One region of the Nicoliella sp. ESL1113 genome, then DNA from elsewhere that is predicted to be linked to it. Evidence: predicted binding sites of a transcription regulator. Region 1 holds the regulator's gene; each other region holds the start of a gene.
What was found. The regulator NrdR, encoded in region 1, represses ribonucleotide reductase genes. The targets are predictions, from matches to a motif close to ACACNATATATNGTGT.
Positions count from the first base shown of each region.

Region 1 (5,526 bases):
GACTTTCGATGATAATATCGAAGGTCTCTTTTTTAAATCGCTTTGAATTGTTATATAATGTTAAAAGGAATAATTCGAAAATAACGACTAAGGAGATTATACATGGCTGATAAGAGACTACTATTAATTGATGGTAATAGCATCGCATTTAAAGCTTTTTATGCCCTCTATCAATATGACGATCGATTTACTAATCATGATGGCTTACATACCAGCGCCATCTACGGATTTAACACAATGTTAGACAACATGTTAGATGTTGTTAAGCCCACTGCTGCATTGGCTGCATTTGATGCTGGTAAAACTACTTTTAGGACTAAGTTGTTCCATGAATACAAAGGTGGTCGTAAAAAAACACCAGTAGAATTGATAGAACAGTTCCCATATATTGAAGAGCTTTTGCATGCTCGCGGAATTAAAAGTTACAAGTTACCAGACTATGAAGCAGACGATATTATCGGGACGCTCGCTAAACAGGCCGAAGCTGATGGCTATGAAGTGACCATCGTTACTGGGGATCGCGATCTCACCCAGCTATGTTCTGATAAAACTACTGTTAGTATTTCTAAGACTGGTGTTAGTCAAACTCAACATTACACTGCGGATTACGTGAAAGAAACGATGGGGATTACACCAGCTCAAATCATTGATTTAAAAGGCTTACAGGGTGATAATTCCGATAATTATCCTGGCGTTAATAAGGTGGGACCCAAGACAGCTGATAAATTAATTAAGCAGTACGGTTCGATCGAAAACTTATATGCGCATATTGATGAAATTACCGCTAAAAAGTTAAAGGAGCACTTGATTGAAGATCATGACCAGGCGTTATTATCTAAGCAATTGGCTACTATTGACCGTAATGCACCGATTAAAATTGGCGTATCTGATTTGGCTTATTTAGGAGATCAATCAGCTGAATTAACTGCTTTTTATCAAAAAATGGATTTCAGAAAATTCCTAAGTGAAATGGATAGTCAACCTGATCCTGATGTTAAATTTACGGTCCTAGATGAAAATAATATTAATGAATTATCGGACTTAGGCTCAGAATTGACTTTTTACCTAGCCATGGATGGTGATAATTATCACACCGCACCGTTTGTAGGGTTTGTAATTGGTACGAGTGCTGGTTGGTACGTATCGAGGAATGTGGAATTATTAAAGCAATCCCCGCTAGCGGATTTATTGGCTGATTCTGCCATTAAGATTGATGTTTTTGATGCTAAGCGGGCCTATGTAGGATTACATCGGCTTGGCGTTGAGCTTAATCATGTTGATTTTGATATGCTATTGGTTTCTTATCTTTTGAATACTAATGATAATCGGAATGATTTAAGTAGGGTTGCTAGTGAACATGGTTACTACAATGTTCAAAGTGATGAAACTGTCTATGGGAAGGGTGCTAAACGCACCATTCCAGCAGATGATGACGTTTTATTTGGCCACTTGGCAGCCAAGGCAAATGCGATCTCAGAATTAAAGACGAAAATGTTTCAAGAACTAGCCGATCACGATCAAACGAAACTCTACGAGCAAATTGAACTGCCAATTGCATTCGTTTTGGCACGGATGGAAATTAATGGAATCGCAGTCGACCAAGATCAATTGAGCGCAATGGGCAGTAAGCTATCTGAGCGGATTGCCGAATTTGAACAGGCCATCTATAATGAAGCTGGCGTAGAATTTAATATTGGCTCACCCAAACAACTCGGCACCATTTTATTTGAGAAATTAAAATTACCAGTTATTAAGCGAACTAAGACGGGTTATTCCACCTCAGTGGACGTTTTAGAAAAGTTAGCTCCTGATGCGCCAATCGTTGATGATATTTTAAAATATCGTCAATTAGCGAAACTATCATCGACTTATGTTGATGGACTCCTAAAAGTAGTTTCACCCGCAGATAATAAGGTCCATACGCGTTATTTGCAGACTTTAACACAAACGGGAAGACTGTCTTCAGTTGATCCGAACTTACAAAATATTCCGATTCGGACTGATGAAGGCCGCCAGATTAGACGCGCGTTCGTCCCTAGCCATCCCGATTGGCAGATCTTTACTTCTGATTACTCACAAATTGAATTAAGGGTCTTGGCATCGATCAGTGGTGATACCAATATGCAAGACGAATTTTTGCACAATGATGATATTCACGCTTCAACTGCTCGGCGGATTTTTGGATTGACTTCTAACGATGAAGTGACCCCTAATTTAAGAAGACAGGCTAAGGCCGTTAACTTTGGGATTGTTTATGGAATCAGTGACTACGGATTAGCTCGTAATACAGGGATTAGCCGTGCTGATGCTAAACAGTTCATTGAGAAGTACTTTGCTGAATATCCAAACGTTCACAAATATATGCAAGATTCAGTTGAACAGGCCCATGAAAAGGGGTATGTTGAAACGCTGACCAACCGTAGGCGCTATTTGCCAGATATTAATTCTCGTAATTTCAACCTTCGTTCATTTGCTGAAAGGACGGCGATGAACTCACCAATTCAGGGAAGTGCCGCTGATATTATTAAGATTGCGATGATTAATATGGAAAAAGCAATTAGTGGGATGCAAGCAAAGATGTTATTACAAATCCATGATGAATTAGTTTTTGAGGCCCCAGCGGAAGAAATTCCCGTTCTCGAAAAGCTGGTTCCTAAGGTAATGGATTCCGCAGTTAAGTTACATGTACCGCTAAAGGTAGCTAGTCACTTTGGCGCTACTTGGTACGATGCAAGTAAATAAAGAGAGGTTAAAAAATGCCAGAATTACCAGAAGTTGAAACCGTCCGTAAGGGACTGACCGAATTAGTTAAGGGTGCTCACATCAAAAGTGTTGATGTAATTTACCCTAAGATGCTAAACGTAGAACCGAAAACATTTATCGACTGCCTAACTGATAGTACAATTACTAAGATTGACAGACGGGGGAAGTACCTATTATTTAGGTTGGACAATGGGCACACCGTTGTTTCACATTTACGAATGGAAGGTAAGTACGACGTTGAAAAAGACGGCACTAAGCCTAGTAAGCACACCCATATTATTATGCATTTGGCCGATGGTCGGGAATTAAGATATAACGACAGTCGGAAATTCGGTCGGATGTATTTAATTAAAAATGGTGACGAAAAGACCCTTTCAGGATTAGGAACGATTGGTCCCGAACCAACCGAATCAGATTTAACGTTTGATTACATGAAACGGATCATGAATAAAAGTCGTGGGAAAATCAAGCCATTTTTATTGAACCAAGACCATATTTCTGGATTAGGTAATATTTATACTGATGAGGTCCTTTGGATGAGTAAAATTCATCCAGAACAACAGACTAATTTGATTTCAGATGAACAGATCAGCGAATTACGGAAGAATATTATTAAAGAAATTGCCCTGGCAATTAAGGGTCATGGAACGACCGTTCATTCTTATTCGAATGCCTTTGGTGAAGCAGGCCAGTTCCAAAGTCAATTGCATGTGTACGGCAAAAAGGGCCAACCTTGTGAACGTTGTGGAACCCCAATTGAAAAAATCAAAGTTGCTCAACGGGGGACTAGCTTTTGTCCCAATTGTCAACGAATCGTAAGTGCTAATGACTAAGTTATTAGGCTTAACTGGTAGCATTGGGACTGGTAAATCCACCGTTAGTAGGGAATTGTCAGCCCATGGCGTTCCAATTATCGATGCGGATGCAATTGCCCACACCCTCCAGTTAAGGGGGACCGATTGTTATAATGAGCTTGTAGAAGAATTTGGCAAAGAGATTGCGGGCGAATATTCCATCGATCGAAAACGCTTGGGGGAAATCGTTTTCGCAGACCCTGCCAAATTGTTGTTATTGAATCGGACGATGGATATATACATTCGTGGGATGATTTTAGATCAAATTCATGATTATAGCCTAAAACAAATTGACTTGGTGGTCTTAGATGCACCTTTGTTATATGAATTAGGGTATGCAAATTATGTTGATTTGGTAGTGATGGTTACATGTGATCCAACAATTCAAGTTTCGCGACTTAAAATGCGTAATCACATTAGCACCACACAAGCAGTTCGTTTAATTGGTAAGCAGTGGCCGCAATCAATTAAGCAAAATTTAGCAGATGTGGTCATTAATAACTCAGGTTCGATTAGTCAAACTAGCCAACAAGTGTTAAAATTACTGGATAAATTACGATAAAACGATGAGGTGATTAAGATGAAATGTCCCCATTGTCATAAAAATAGTTCAAAGGTAGTTGATTCCAGACCTACCAATGATGGGACTGTAATTAGAAGACGCCGTGAATGTGAAAAATGTGGATATCGCTATACCACTTTTGAACGAATTGAGTCGGCACCACTATTAGTGATTAAGCATAATGGGAATCGCGAGGAATTTAGTCGTGATAAGATGTTACGCGGGATTATTCGCTCTGCCGAGAAAAGACCCGTTTCAATGGATAAAATGACTAAAATCGTTGATGAAGTTGAAGCTAAGGTTAGATCGATCGGCGAAACAGAGGTTTCCAGCCAACTAATTGGTGAGTATGTGATGAAGGCTTTATCAGATGTTGATGAAATTGCGTATATTCGTTTTGCAAGTGTTTATCGGCAGTTTAAGGATATGACGGTATTTTATAATGAAATGAAAGAAGTCATGAACCGTGATCATGATAAGGAATCAAAGGATAATGATAAATAATGGCTAATCAATTAACACAAAATGATCCTCAGGCAGGCTTTATTGTTGTTAAAAATGAACGATTATCTGATTTAGCGAGTGAATCCATTGATTTGTTGTATCAACCAATAATTGGCTGCAATGCGACTGCATTGATTCGCTTGTTTTGGAGATATAGTAATGAACAAAAGGTTGATTATAGACAACGCTCTCACTATGACTTATTTTCGTTTCTTCAATTTGATTTTAGGGAGTTTACGGAATGTCGCATCAAATTAGAAGGGGCGGGGCTTTTGAAAACGTTCGTGCAACCAACGGATGCTAAACCGATAATGTTATATCAACTAGTGCCCCCACTAACGAATCGCCAGTTTTTTAATGACGATTTATTAAGCTTGGCACTATTGGAAAACATTGGTGAAAAGATGTATCACGAGCTTGCCGACCGTCTTTTGATCAAGCCCTTTCCAATGGAACATGCGTCAGAAATTACTCAAGATTTCTTGGATTCATTTCAGATCGATGCTGATCAACTCACCAATCAACCGAATACGATTGGTAATTTAAAGCAAGAATACGATTTGAATGATACCCAGAAACCAACCCCTAATTCACAGCCTCAATTAGCGGCTAGTGATGATTTTGATTTTCAATTGGTCTTAGACAGTGTTGCAAAGTCGTATGTGCGGATTGATCAGGTGAAAAAGAACTATAATTTAATCTTGAATGAACACCGTTTGTATGGCATTGACGAGCTCGCATTGGCTAGGTTGATCATTCAGTCGACTAACATTAAGAACAATGTTTTTGATCCTGAAAAATTAAAGATTTTGGTCAATCGGATGTATCAAAAAGCGCCAGTAA
Region 1 is NZ_CP196387.1:1,014,116-1,019,641, reverse strand. Features, by position in the region: gene polA (DNA polymerase I) at 103-2,742, shown strand; gene mutM (bifunctional DNA-formamidopyrimidine glycosylase/DNA-(apurinic or apyrimidinic site) lyase) at 2,757-3,596, shown strand; gene coaE (dephospho-CoA kinase) at 3,589-4,179, shown strand; gene nrdR (transcriptional regulator NrdR) at 4,198-4,683, shown strand; gene ACSYTJ_RS04270 (DnaD domain protein) at 4,683-5,526, shown strand, end outside.

Region 2 (5,526 bases), 560 kb from region 1:
GGGTTCATCCGTTTAAAAAAATAACATCCAGAAAAGAGGAATTTAAATGAAGCGCATCTTAATCGCACTGGCATCCGTTATCGTCCTAGTTGGTGGAATCTTGTTATTCATCAACCAGCGCAGTGCTAGCAAATCGGCAAACTCCACTAATGATAAAAAAGAACTCAGCGTCGTTACCACCAATTCGATTTTAGAAGACATGGTCAAAAACGTTGGGAAGGACCGCATTCACGTCTACAGCATGGTCAAACGTGGGACTGATCCGCATGAATATGAACCACGTCCAGAAGACATTGCAGAAACCACCAATGCCAACGTTGTTTTCTACAACGGCCTGAACCTAGAAACCGGTGGGAACGGTTGGTTCAAAAAGCTGGTCAAGACCGCTCATAAGCAGTTCGGCAAACAGGTCTTTGCAGCCAGTGAAGGCGTGACCCCACTGCATTTGACCACCAATAAGAACGAAGTCGACCCCCACGCTTGGTTGGACCTAGCTAATGGGATTCAATACGTCAAAACCATTACCAAAGTCTTAAAGGAAAAGGATCCGCAAAATGCAGATTACTTCCAGAAAAACGCCGATGCTTACATTGCTAAACTATCCAAGTTGAACGAGGAAGCTAAGGCCAAATTCTTAGACATCCCCGCAAAACAACGGGTCTTAGTCACTTCCGAAGGCGCGTTCAAGTACTTCTCCAAGGCCTACCACGTTAAGCCAGTCTACATTTGGGAAATCAACACCGAATCCCAAGGGACCCCTGAACAAATGCGGCGCGTCCTAGCTGCCATCAGCAAGTACGATGTAAAACACCTCTTCGTTGAATCATCAGTTTCACCAAAATCAATGGATAAGGTTTCATCCGAAACTGGCATCAAGATCTATTCCAAGATTTTCACCGATTCACTTGCGAAGGAAGGCACCGATGGTGACACCTACTACTCCATGATGAAGTGGAACTTAGATCACATCCACGATGGATTAGCAAAATAAGCAATAACTAAAAATAGATTGGTCCTCAAAAATGAGTGCCAATCTATTTTTTCAGTTCCTATTTATGTAACGGCAGTTTCTTAAATAGTTTATCAACTTGATTTTTCTTACCCCTAACTCCAATGCCCACTAAATCAAGATCGTTTAAGTCATGACTAGCAATCTCAGCACGATTATCATCATCGTTGAAGGTATTAAAAAGCGGCTTGGTAAAAATAGAAATTGCAAAGTCCTTATCAACCGCTTTTTTAAGCAACTCGTTTAGTTGTTCTGCACTGGCCGAATGAATCATTATTGGTTGCTTAGACATTGGTAAGAATTGATAGCCATCCTTAGTAACATAGTTATCACCAACAATGTTATCAGAACTAGTAATTCCACTCATCAAAAAGGAATTTACATTTAATTCTTGCCAGGGTTCCAAATCATCCCTAAGCGCAATCTTGATCTTTGTATCAAATGCCATAATAACCACTCCTATGTTCCTATTTATAAATTAATGGTTTCTATCACCAAGATTATCATGCTATTATATATCAGTAAAATAGATATATTGAATGGTTTACTTCAATAAAATTGAAGGAATGTTAAAAATGGAAATTAAAAATTTATACACTATCAAAAAAATAATTGAGACTGGATCGTATAGTAAGGCTGCTGAAGAATTGAAGTATGCCCAATCCACCGTTACATTTCAGGTTCATCAAGTTGAACAGGAATTAGGGATTCACATTTTCGAAAAGATTGGTAAATCAATGCAACTCACTAGTGCCGGTAAACAATCGATTCCATTAATCGATGACGTTATTAATCGGTTTGAAAGATTAAAGAGCATTAACGAAGAAAGATTAAGCGGCACTTTAGCTATCGCCGTTCCTGAATCACTAGTAACTTATAAGTTACAACCAGTTTTAAAAGCGTTTAAACAACAAGCACCAAATGTTGAGTTATCAATTAAGGTCTTAAATTGTTATCGCATATTTGATGAGGTTATTAAGAACCAAGTCGACATTGGGATTGCATACCATGTCAAAAATAATGATCAGTTAGTAATCAAGCCACTAGCAGAATATGAATTAACTTTAGTCGGCTCTAAAGGCCTTAATTTAGAGGATCGCGATTTCATCACCCCTAATCAAAAGAAACCAATTTGTCACATCCAAAATGATCCAGATGCGTTGTATTTAAAATACTTTAATCAATACCTGGCAGCTCAAAATATTAATTTAATGCCCAGCCTTGATTTATGGAGTATTGAAGCAATTAAAAAAAGTGTCATCAGCAACATGGGCGTAGCATTCCTCCCTAAGTTTACTTTGCAACAAGAACTGGCTAGCGGTGATTTAATAGAATTAAATACTGAAATTCATGATTATCAGTTCCAAGCAGTCGTGCTTTATAATCAAAATAAGTGGATAAATCCGGCAATGAATTTATTTTTAGATTTATTGAATAAAGTTGGCATTAACTAAAAATAGATTGGTCCTCAAAAATGAGTGCCAATCTATTTTTTAATGTTTTAATTTAGCATCAATTTGCTTCAACACCGCTTGTAAATCAGCCGAATTATTCACAAAGTCGTACTTGTCACCATTAATTTTCAACTTGGGACTAATTTCGTAGTTCTCAAACCAATGTTGATAAGCCACCCGCAGTTCGCGATAGTAGTCCAACAGGTCATCAGACTGTTCAAAGTCTCGTCCCCGTTGACGAATCCGTTTCAACTGGGTCTCCAGACTGACTTCAATGTAGACCAACAGATCGGGCCGCTTCTTTTTGGCTGCGTATGGCAATTCTTCCATCATGTTGTCCAACAAGTCATGGTAAACAGCGGCTTCAGTGTCATTGATGTTGCCCAACTTGTGATTCAAGTCGGTGAACAACGCATCTTCGTAAATCGAACGGTCTAACACGTTATTATCATCTTGTTGCGCCTTTTTGATCATCTCAAAGCGTTTGTTCAAAAAATAAATTTGCAGCAAAAAGCCGTACTTTTGCTTATCCTGATAGAACAGTGGCAACACAGGATTGTCGCCAACTGGTTCATAAAACGCCTTGGTGTCCAGGTGTTTGGACAGCCGTTCGGTCAACGATGACTTGCCCGCACCGATGGTTCCTGCTAATACGATCATTGTCATAACCTACCCCTTTCAAATTAAGTGATTACTTAGTTGCTAAACGCTTGGCAAACCATGGACTCTTGGTAAACGCCAAGATATCATTACCGATGTAGAGCATGTAGGTTACGAATAGGACTGGTGAAGCACTCCCCTGCGCAGCGGTAATTCCCCACAGAATCACTGATAGCACCCCTTGTGCCAACCAGAAGTAGTAGGTTTCGCGTTTCTTCAAGGTGGTTAAGATTGCACCCATGATCCCAGTCGTTGCTGAAATCGAGTCGATCAATGGCCGTGGACTATCAGTTAAACTGGTCAATAACGTGTGCATGATCAATACGACAATAACAAAGCCAATTACGTATGGCAACCAGTTCTTGCAGGTCTGAGCATTATTTTCGCCCCGCAGGCCAGAAATCTTGTTTTCAGCATCTTGATTCCAGCTCGGCATTAACAGGACTGGCACATCTAACAATACGATGTAGCTGAGCTGCATCACAATTTCCATGTAGTTCTTGGCGCTAAACGCAACCGCAATTAGTAAGATCGCACTAATCAAGCCCAACCATCCATTGATTGGTTTGGCATTGTTGATCGCTAATACGCAGGTTAACCCAAGGACCCCAGCAATAAAAGTTACAATACTAATCGTAGTAATCGGGCTGCTGAGCGTTAACGCTAAGTTAAACCCCAACCCAAAGAACAGTAGGATGTATGATTGGACGTTCCAACCTAGTAATTGGCTCCATAGCCACTTAAAATAATTCATTTGAAAAGCTCCTAACACAATATATAGTATTTAAATAACTATCTATATCTACATCTAGTCATTTTAGTCAACTCGTTCTATTATACAGAAACTAAGATCGATTTCAATCACCGGACTTAGACGATTAAATCGCCAACAGGTAATTTTAAAATCCAGATTGTGTTAAAATAACCCCAGTTAGACTGATTATTCATAATTAAAACTGGAGGTAATAATGTGAAATTTATCAAAGGCACCACTTTCCTATAGCTAGTCCTCATGATCATCGCCTGTTTCATCATCTTTATAATGCGCGGGGGTTTGATCTAATCGTGAACCATACATACAACATCAAGTTTTATATTTCTGAAATGGGCAGATATTCTGTTCGAGGGTTAGTATCTGCCGTTTTGATTCAAATCGGTGAAAGTATTATTGAAAGACACAAACGGAAACAAAAATAAGTGGTGAACTGCCCCTCCAATTTGAATCAATATTCATACGGAACTTTTTTAGCCGTTGGTTGTTTGTAATCTTGCAACATTGCTGATATAATGGCTTTTATAATCTCGCAGGAGGGATGCCCTATGGCTAAAAAAGACATTAATAGTAAAAAACCCCATACTGTTTATTTAAGCGATCTAATTTACCAAGAAATTAATGGCACTAACATAAATGGCATTAAAACATTCTCTGAAAAGGTAAATTACATTTTAAATAAATACACAAACCAAGATCAGAAAGTAGCAAACAATGATGATATCGAAGACCGTCATGACCAAAAAATAAGGTATATCGACCTTTTTGCTGGAATCGGTGGAATTAGATTAGGATTTAGTGAAAACGATAAACAAACTCAGTGTGTTTTTTCAAGCGAATGGGATAAATTTGCAGTGCAAACTTACGAGGCCAATTTTAAAGAAAAACCATTCGGTGATATTACTAAAATCAAAGCTGAGGATATCCCAAATTTTGATGTATTATTAGCCGGCTTTCCTTGTCAGCCATTCAGCAGTATCGGTAAAAGAGAAGGGTTTAAGCACAAAACGCAAGGCACATTATTTTTTGATGTCCTAAGAATTATTAAGCACCACAAACCCAAGGCATTTCTTTTAGAAAACGTTCCCGGCTTATTAACGATCCAAGAGGGGCAAGCATTCGAGATAATTAGGCAATCACTAGTAGATAGTGGATATAACGTCTACCACAAGGTCTTACAAGCAACCGATTATGGATCTCCCCAATCCAGAAAAAGGGTAATAATTGTCGGTTTCAGAAAAGACATCGATAGCTCTAATTTTTACTTCCCAGACAGTAATGATCAAAACACTTACGTTGGGGAAATATTAGAGGATAACCCCACTGGATATTCAATCTCTAAAAATTTGCAAAAAAACTACTTATTCAAAAAGGATGACGGGCATCCATTTGTCGTAGATAAAAACACTAAAAAATACGCAAAAACTTTAAACGCTAGCTATCACAAAATACAACGATTAACGGGGACGTTTGTAAAGGGTGGTGAAACTGGAATAAGGTTACTTTCAGAACTAGAATGTAAGAGGTTACAAGGTTTTCCAGATAATTTCATAATTCCAGTTTCAAGAACCCAAATGTACAGACAAATGGGAAACAGCGTTTCAATCCCAATGATTAAAGCAGTTTCCAAA
Region 2 is NZ_CP196387.1:23,541-29,066, forward strand. Features, by position in the region: gene ACSYTJ_RS00090 (metal ABC transporter permease) at 1-24, shown strand, start outside; gene ACSYTJ_RS00095 (metal ABC transporter solute-binding protein, Zn/Mn family) at 47-991, shown strand; gene ACSYTJ_RS00100 (DUF2000 family protein) at 1,050-1,457, opposite strand; gene ACSYTJ_RS00105 (LysR family transcriptional regulator) at 1,585-2,463, shown strand; gene ACSYTJ_RS00110 (deoxynucleoside kinase) at 2,503-3,123, opposite strand; gene pnuC (nicotinamide riboside transporter PnuC) at 3,155-3,877, opposite strand; gene ACSYTJ_RS00120 (DNA cytosine methyltransferase) at 4,444-5,526, shown strand, end outside.
Region 2: the regulator NrdR is predicted to act here: its motif matches at 3,892-3,907, upstream of pnuC (nicotinamide riboside transporter PnuC).

Region 3 (5,526 bases), on a different replicon from region 1:
ACAACTAGGTTCGGTGGTAAGTAAATGAATACTCCCGATTGAAGATAGGCCAGGTGCCTTGCATTTAATGCATTACTACGCCATTCCACCGCCTTTTCCATCAGATTTTCTTGAATCAAATTTGGATATTGACGAGCTGCACCCAATAGATCCATCAATACCATGCCCTGCTTTCTTAAATCATTTGGAGCATGGTTAGTTAAGTCAATTGGTTTTGCTATCAATGGTGGGATTTCAAATTGATATTTAGCTTGCTGACTGTCTAATGGTAATTTATTAATCATTGCACTCACTAATTGGCGTTTTATCGTAAGCCATTTTGGTTCTTGGTTGTGTTTAGAAAAGGATTCAAGCGTCATGTTAGTCATCATTCATCCACCAGCTCAACGTCTAGTCCAAGTTCATTTCGTAAGTTAGCATAACCACCATTTTCCAGTTTTTCAGCTAATTCTAACCCCCCGCTAGTAACGATCTTTCCGCCCATCATAACGTGGACCACATCGGGTTTTACATATCTTAAAATTCGATCGTAGTGGGTAATGATCAAGCAACTAAAATGAACTGAGCGCATTGCATTGATTCCATTTGAGACCACCTTTAAGGCATCAATATCCAATCCCGAATCAATCTCATCTAAAATCGATAGTTTGGGATCGATCATCATCATTTGCAAAATTTCGTTGCGTTTTTTTTCACCGCCAGAAAAACCTTGGTTCAAGTAACGATCAGTATATTCTTCTGGGATGGATAGTAACTTCATTTTCGCCGCTAGTTGGTTCATAAACTCAAAGACGCTTAACCGCTGTGACTTGGGACGCATTGCATCTACGGCAGCACGAATAAAATCAACATTCTTAATCCCAGTAATCTCAGTCGGGTATTGCATCGCTAAGAATATCCCTAACCGTGCTCTTTGATCAGTTGATAATTCATTTAGTCGAATCCCGTCTAATGTAATCGAACCGCTATTAATCGAATAACGACTGGATCCCATAATGGTTTGTGAGAGCGTTGACTTTCCCGTCCCGTTAGGCCCCATAATGACATGGATTTCCCCATCTGGAATCGTTAAATTCAATCCGTGCAATATCTCGGTACCCGTTTCGTTAATTTGAACATGTAGATCTTCTATTTTTAACACGTTATCCCTCCTATTAATGAATCAAACGATCCCACAAGACGACCTGGTTTTTTGATAATGACTCTGGAACCTTGATAATTCTTTGATTCGCGCTTCCTCTAAATTGAAGCGTCAAATCTTTTTGTGATTCTAAAAACCGCCCGTCAACTAAAATATCAATCAACGAAAGTAATTTTAGCTTGTCATAAGACTCCTGCATTAACTCATCCCAGGTATAGCCAGTCCAAGACCAAATATCTTTTGTATGCCCAAATTCCTTCCGAACTCGTTGGCAAAGTTTTAAACATACCTGTGTATTCAAAAAGGGTTCTCCACCCAGTAAAGTTAAGCCCTGAACATATGGCTTTTGCATGTCGTTTATGATCTGATCCTCTAGCTGTTGACTATAAGGTTGACCGTAGTGAAAATTTTGTGCTGCTACATTGTAACAACCAGGACAATAAAATAAACATCCACTAACGTATAAGCTACACCGAATGCCCTCGCCATCTACAAAATTGAACGGCTTATAATCTGCAACGTATTGCAAACTCAATTTATTAGCGCGCCATTCTTTGGGTGTCGGATTGTTTGGCCCTTTCATGTTCTGCCGCATTTTTGATCATTCCTCCTGTCATATGTTTTACACGCGCTGAGATTTCTACATGTCTCCCGTGAACCATTGGCCGCGCTTGTGGATTACCTAAATAACCACAAGTTCGCTTAACGACGTCACAATACCTGGGATCATGATTGCCACATTGCGGACAAACAAATCCCTTCGCAGTTGCATTAAAATCACCCTTAAAGCCACACTTAAAGCATTGATCAATTGAAGTATTGGTTCCTAGATAACCAACGTGATCGTATGCCCAATCCCAAACAGCCTCCAGTGCCTTAGGATTTTGCTTTAAATTTGGATATTCACAATAATGAATAAATCCCGCTGAAGCATAATGTGGATATGCTTCTTCAAAGGTTAATTTTTCAAATGGGTTCGGATTTTTGCGTACGTCATAATGAAAGCTATTTGTGTAGTATTCCTTATCAGTAATTGAATCGATTTTGCCAAATTTATCGATATCATCCTGACAAAACGTATCGGTTAAGGATTCAGCTGGCGTAGAGTACAAACTATAGTGATAGCCACTTTGCTGCGACCATTTTTGGCATAGTAGGTTCAGTTGCTTAACGATTTCTAAAGTGAATTCATGGGCAGTTTCGTTACGTTCCCAATTCGGACCAAAAAAGCTCGTTCCAACTTCATATAGGCCAATGTAACCTACTGACACAGTTGCTCGCTCATGGTTAAACAATTCATCCACACTATCATCATCACGCAACCTTTTGCCAAATGCACCGTACTTATAAAGCAGTGGGGCATTATAAGGTTTTGCCTCAGTACAGCGCTTGATACGATAGGCTAATGCTTCATGTACAATTCGCATTTTATCCCTAAAAATATTCCAAAATGCTGATTTACTTCCATTCGCATAAAGTGCGATTCGCGGCAAATTGACCGTAACTACCCCTAAGTTCATCCGACCAGCATTGATTTCATGTCCATCTTCATCTACCCACTTTGGCAAAAATGATCGACATCCCATTGGCGCCTTAAAATTACCAGTAATATCGGATAAAGTATCGTAATTCAATATATCTGGATACATCCGTTTTGTGGCACATTCCACCGCCAGTTGCTTAACGTCATAATTAGGATCGCTCGGGTTTAGGTTTAAACCTCGTTTCAAAGTAAAGGTCAGTTTAGGAAAGATTGCAGTGCGTTGCTCGACACCAAGCCCCTTGATTCTAATTTCGAAAATATCCTTTTGAATTTCTTTTTCAAACCAATTCGTTCCTAAACCAAAACTAACCGTTGTAAAAGGAGTTTGGCCCTGAGAAGAATAGAGCGTGTTAATTTCATATTCAAGAGCTTGCATCGCATCGTAAATATCTTTTTGGGTGCGTTGACGCGCATATTCTTCCTGTCTATCTTTAACAACCCACTTTTTAGCTTCCAGAATATGTTTTTGATAGTTTAACTTTGCAAACGGAGCGAGTACTTCATCAGCTCGATCAAATGAAATTCCACCGTATTGCAGTGAAGCAACGTTAGCAATAATTTGGGCAACTTGAGCGGTGGCAGTCTGAATCGACTTTGGGGAAGCAACCTTTGCGTTTCCAATCTTAAACCCATTGTTCAACATGTTCGCAAAATCAACTAAACAACAATTAGTTTCAGGGGTTGCTGGTGAATAATCTAGATCATGCCAATGAATATCACCACGTAAATGGGCCTTCGCAACTAATGGTGGTAGCATTTTTAATCCAATCGCCTTGCTTGCCCGTCCCGCTTGTAGGTCACGCTGAGTATTGAATACGTTACTATCCTTATTCGCATTTTCATGAACAACTCTAGCGTTCTTATCAAACAACTGTTTGAGGTTCTGATCAATATCAGTTGCTTCCTGCCATCTTTTTTGATCTTGTTTATAATATTTTTGATACTTTTGTAATTTATCATATAATTTATTATTAGACAATAAATTGTTAAAACATTCACGAATTATGCTGGTTTTTAATTCATTATTACTTACAGCCGTTAATAATGAATTATAAAATTGGCTTTTTAGATCTTCATTAATAGCTAATTGATTAAATAAATAATCTAATTTATAACTAAAAAATGGTGTTTTTTCGCCACTTTGTTTAATGACTATCACTTGGTTGATTTTTTCAGATCGCATTTTCAATCATGACCCTTCTTGAATTTGATATTCTATATATAGTGCTACATATAAAGATAAAGCACATATATAGTGTTATCAAGTCCAAGCCCATTCAAAACCAAAAGTTAGTCTACAATCTAATGTGGCTTGGAATTGGTATAATAATATTTGGGTCACTGCAATATTTTTTGAAAAAATTTTTTTAGTTGTAAGCGATATTTAAACCCCTTGCATTAATCAATCGTCTAATATTGATTATAATTTCACAAATTAACAGAATGTGTTTCATTTCTATGTAAAAAAAGCCAGCCACAATTAAGTGACTGGCTTTTAAGTTATTAATTAATTTGTTTATTTTTCGTACTCATCCAACTTAGGGACCTTAATATGCCGTTTGTTAGCTTCTTGCTTCAATGCATCTAAACGTGCTTGAAGATTACGCTGTAATTTAACGGATCTTTCAATTGATCTCTGAGTGTTGTGAGTCAATTCGATCAATTCTTCATCGGAGTATCCTGCTAAGTGTTGTTCAACAAATGATGTCTGTTGATAAGCATGGATAAACATACTATAACCCATTTTACCGACCCCAGCAATTCCTGAACTCGCATTCTTAATGGTTGGTTCAGTACTAAAGTGATCGATATGGTAAACCAATTGTTGACTAAAGTGTTGGTTCCAATAGTTGATCAGTGGTCCAGCAAAGAAGGCAACCACTAATGTTAAAACCCCAACGGCTCCATGGGCAACAAATGCAAGGACCATGAAGAAAACATCTTGAATATTTCTAACTAATTGATATTTAATGTGCAACCGACTAGAAAAAATTGGTGCGATCGCATCATACGGAGAAGCTCCTAAAGATGGCGACATATATATTGATGTTCCTAATGTAAATAAAATCAATCCAGCAATAACATCAACAATAACGACATAGATTCCACCACCATGAGGAAAAATAATCCCATATAATGATGAGAACCACTGAATTTCATAACCTACTAACACCATGTTCAAAATCGTTCCAATCCCAATTTGCTTGCGATCGAATATCAGCACTAAAATAAATAGTAATCCATTGACCATCAATTGAAATGAACCTAATTCTATGTGCAACGAGTTTGAAAAACCAATATTCATCGCAGTAAATGGATCCATCCCTAAGTTAGCTTGCTTTAAAAACGCTGCCCCCATGGAAAGAATGGCAATTCCAACAAATGACATTATCGATCTTAATGTAATATTGATAAATTTATGATTTTTTTGCGGTTGTTTATCAAAGTCGTCTTCTGATTGAGCACTGACAGCTTTAAATCCTGCCAATTAAATCAACTCCCTTAATTAATATTTGCAATTCTATTATATAACACTTTCCAGCTTTTTTTTAAAAAAGCGCTTACAAATATTTTTCAAGCTTTTGTGAACGCTTTCAAAACGCTGTTATGAATGCGTTTTCATCGTTGTTTTTATGCAATTGTAAGCGCTTTTTTTCTAAAGATTCCTTTACCTTTGTCAAAAAAGGGTATACAATTATATTCATAAATTTAAATTCGAAATGTTATTATTATAAGGGAGTTTTTCAAATGAATATTTTAATTGGGTTAGTGCCAGCTGCGCTATGGGGATTGATGCCCTTAATCGCTGGTAAAACTGGTGGTAGACCGATCAACCAGCTAG
Region 3 is NZ_CP196388.1:233,812-239,337, forward strand. Features, by position in the region: gene ACSYTJ_RS07850 (SufD family Fe-S cluster assembly protein) at 1-368, opposite strand, end outside; gene sufC (Fe-S cluster assembly ATPase SufC) at 368-1,141, opposite strand; gene nrdG (anaerobic ribonucleoside-triphosphate reductase activating protein) at 1,155-1,736, opposite strand; gene nrdD (anaerobic ribonucleoside-triphosphate reductase) at 1,681-3,867, opposite strand; gene ACSYTJ_RS07870 (YczE/YyaS/YitT family protein) at 4,201-5,172, opposite strand; gene ACSYTJ_RS07875 (GRP family sugar transporter) at 5,433-5,526, shown strand, end outside.
Region 3: the regulator NrdR is predicted to act here: its motif matches at 3,897-3,912, upstream of nrdD (anaerobic ribonucleoside-triphosphate reductase).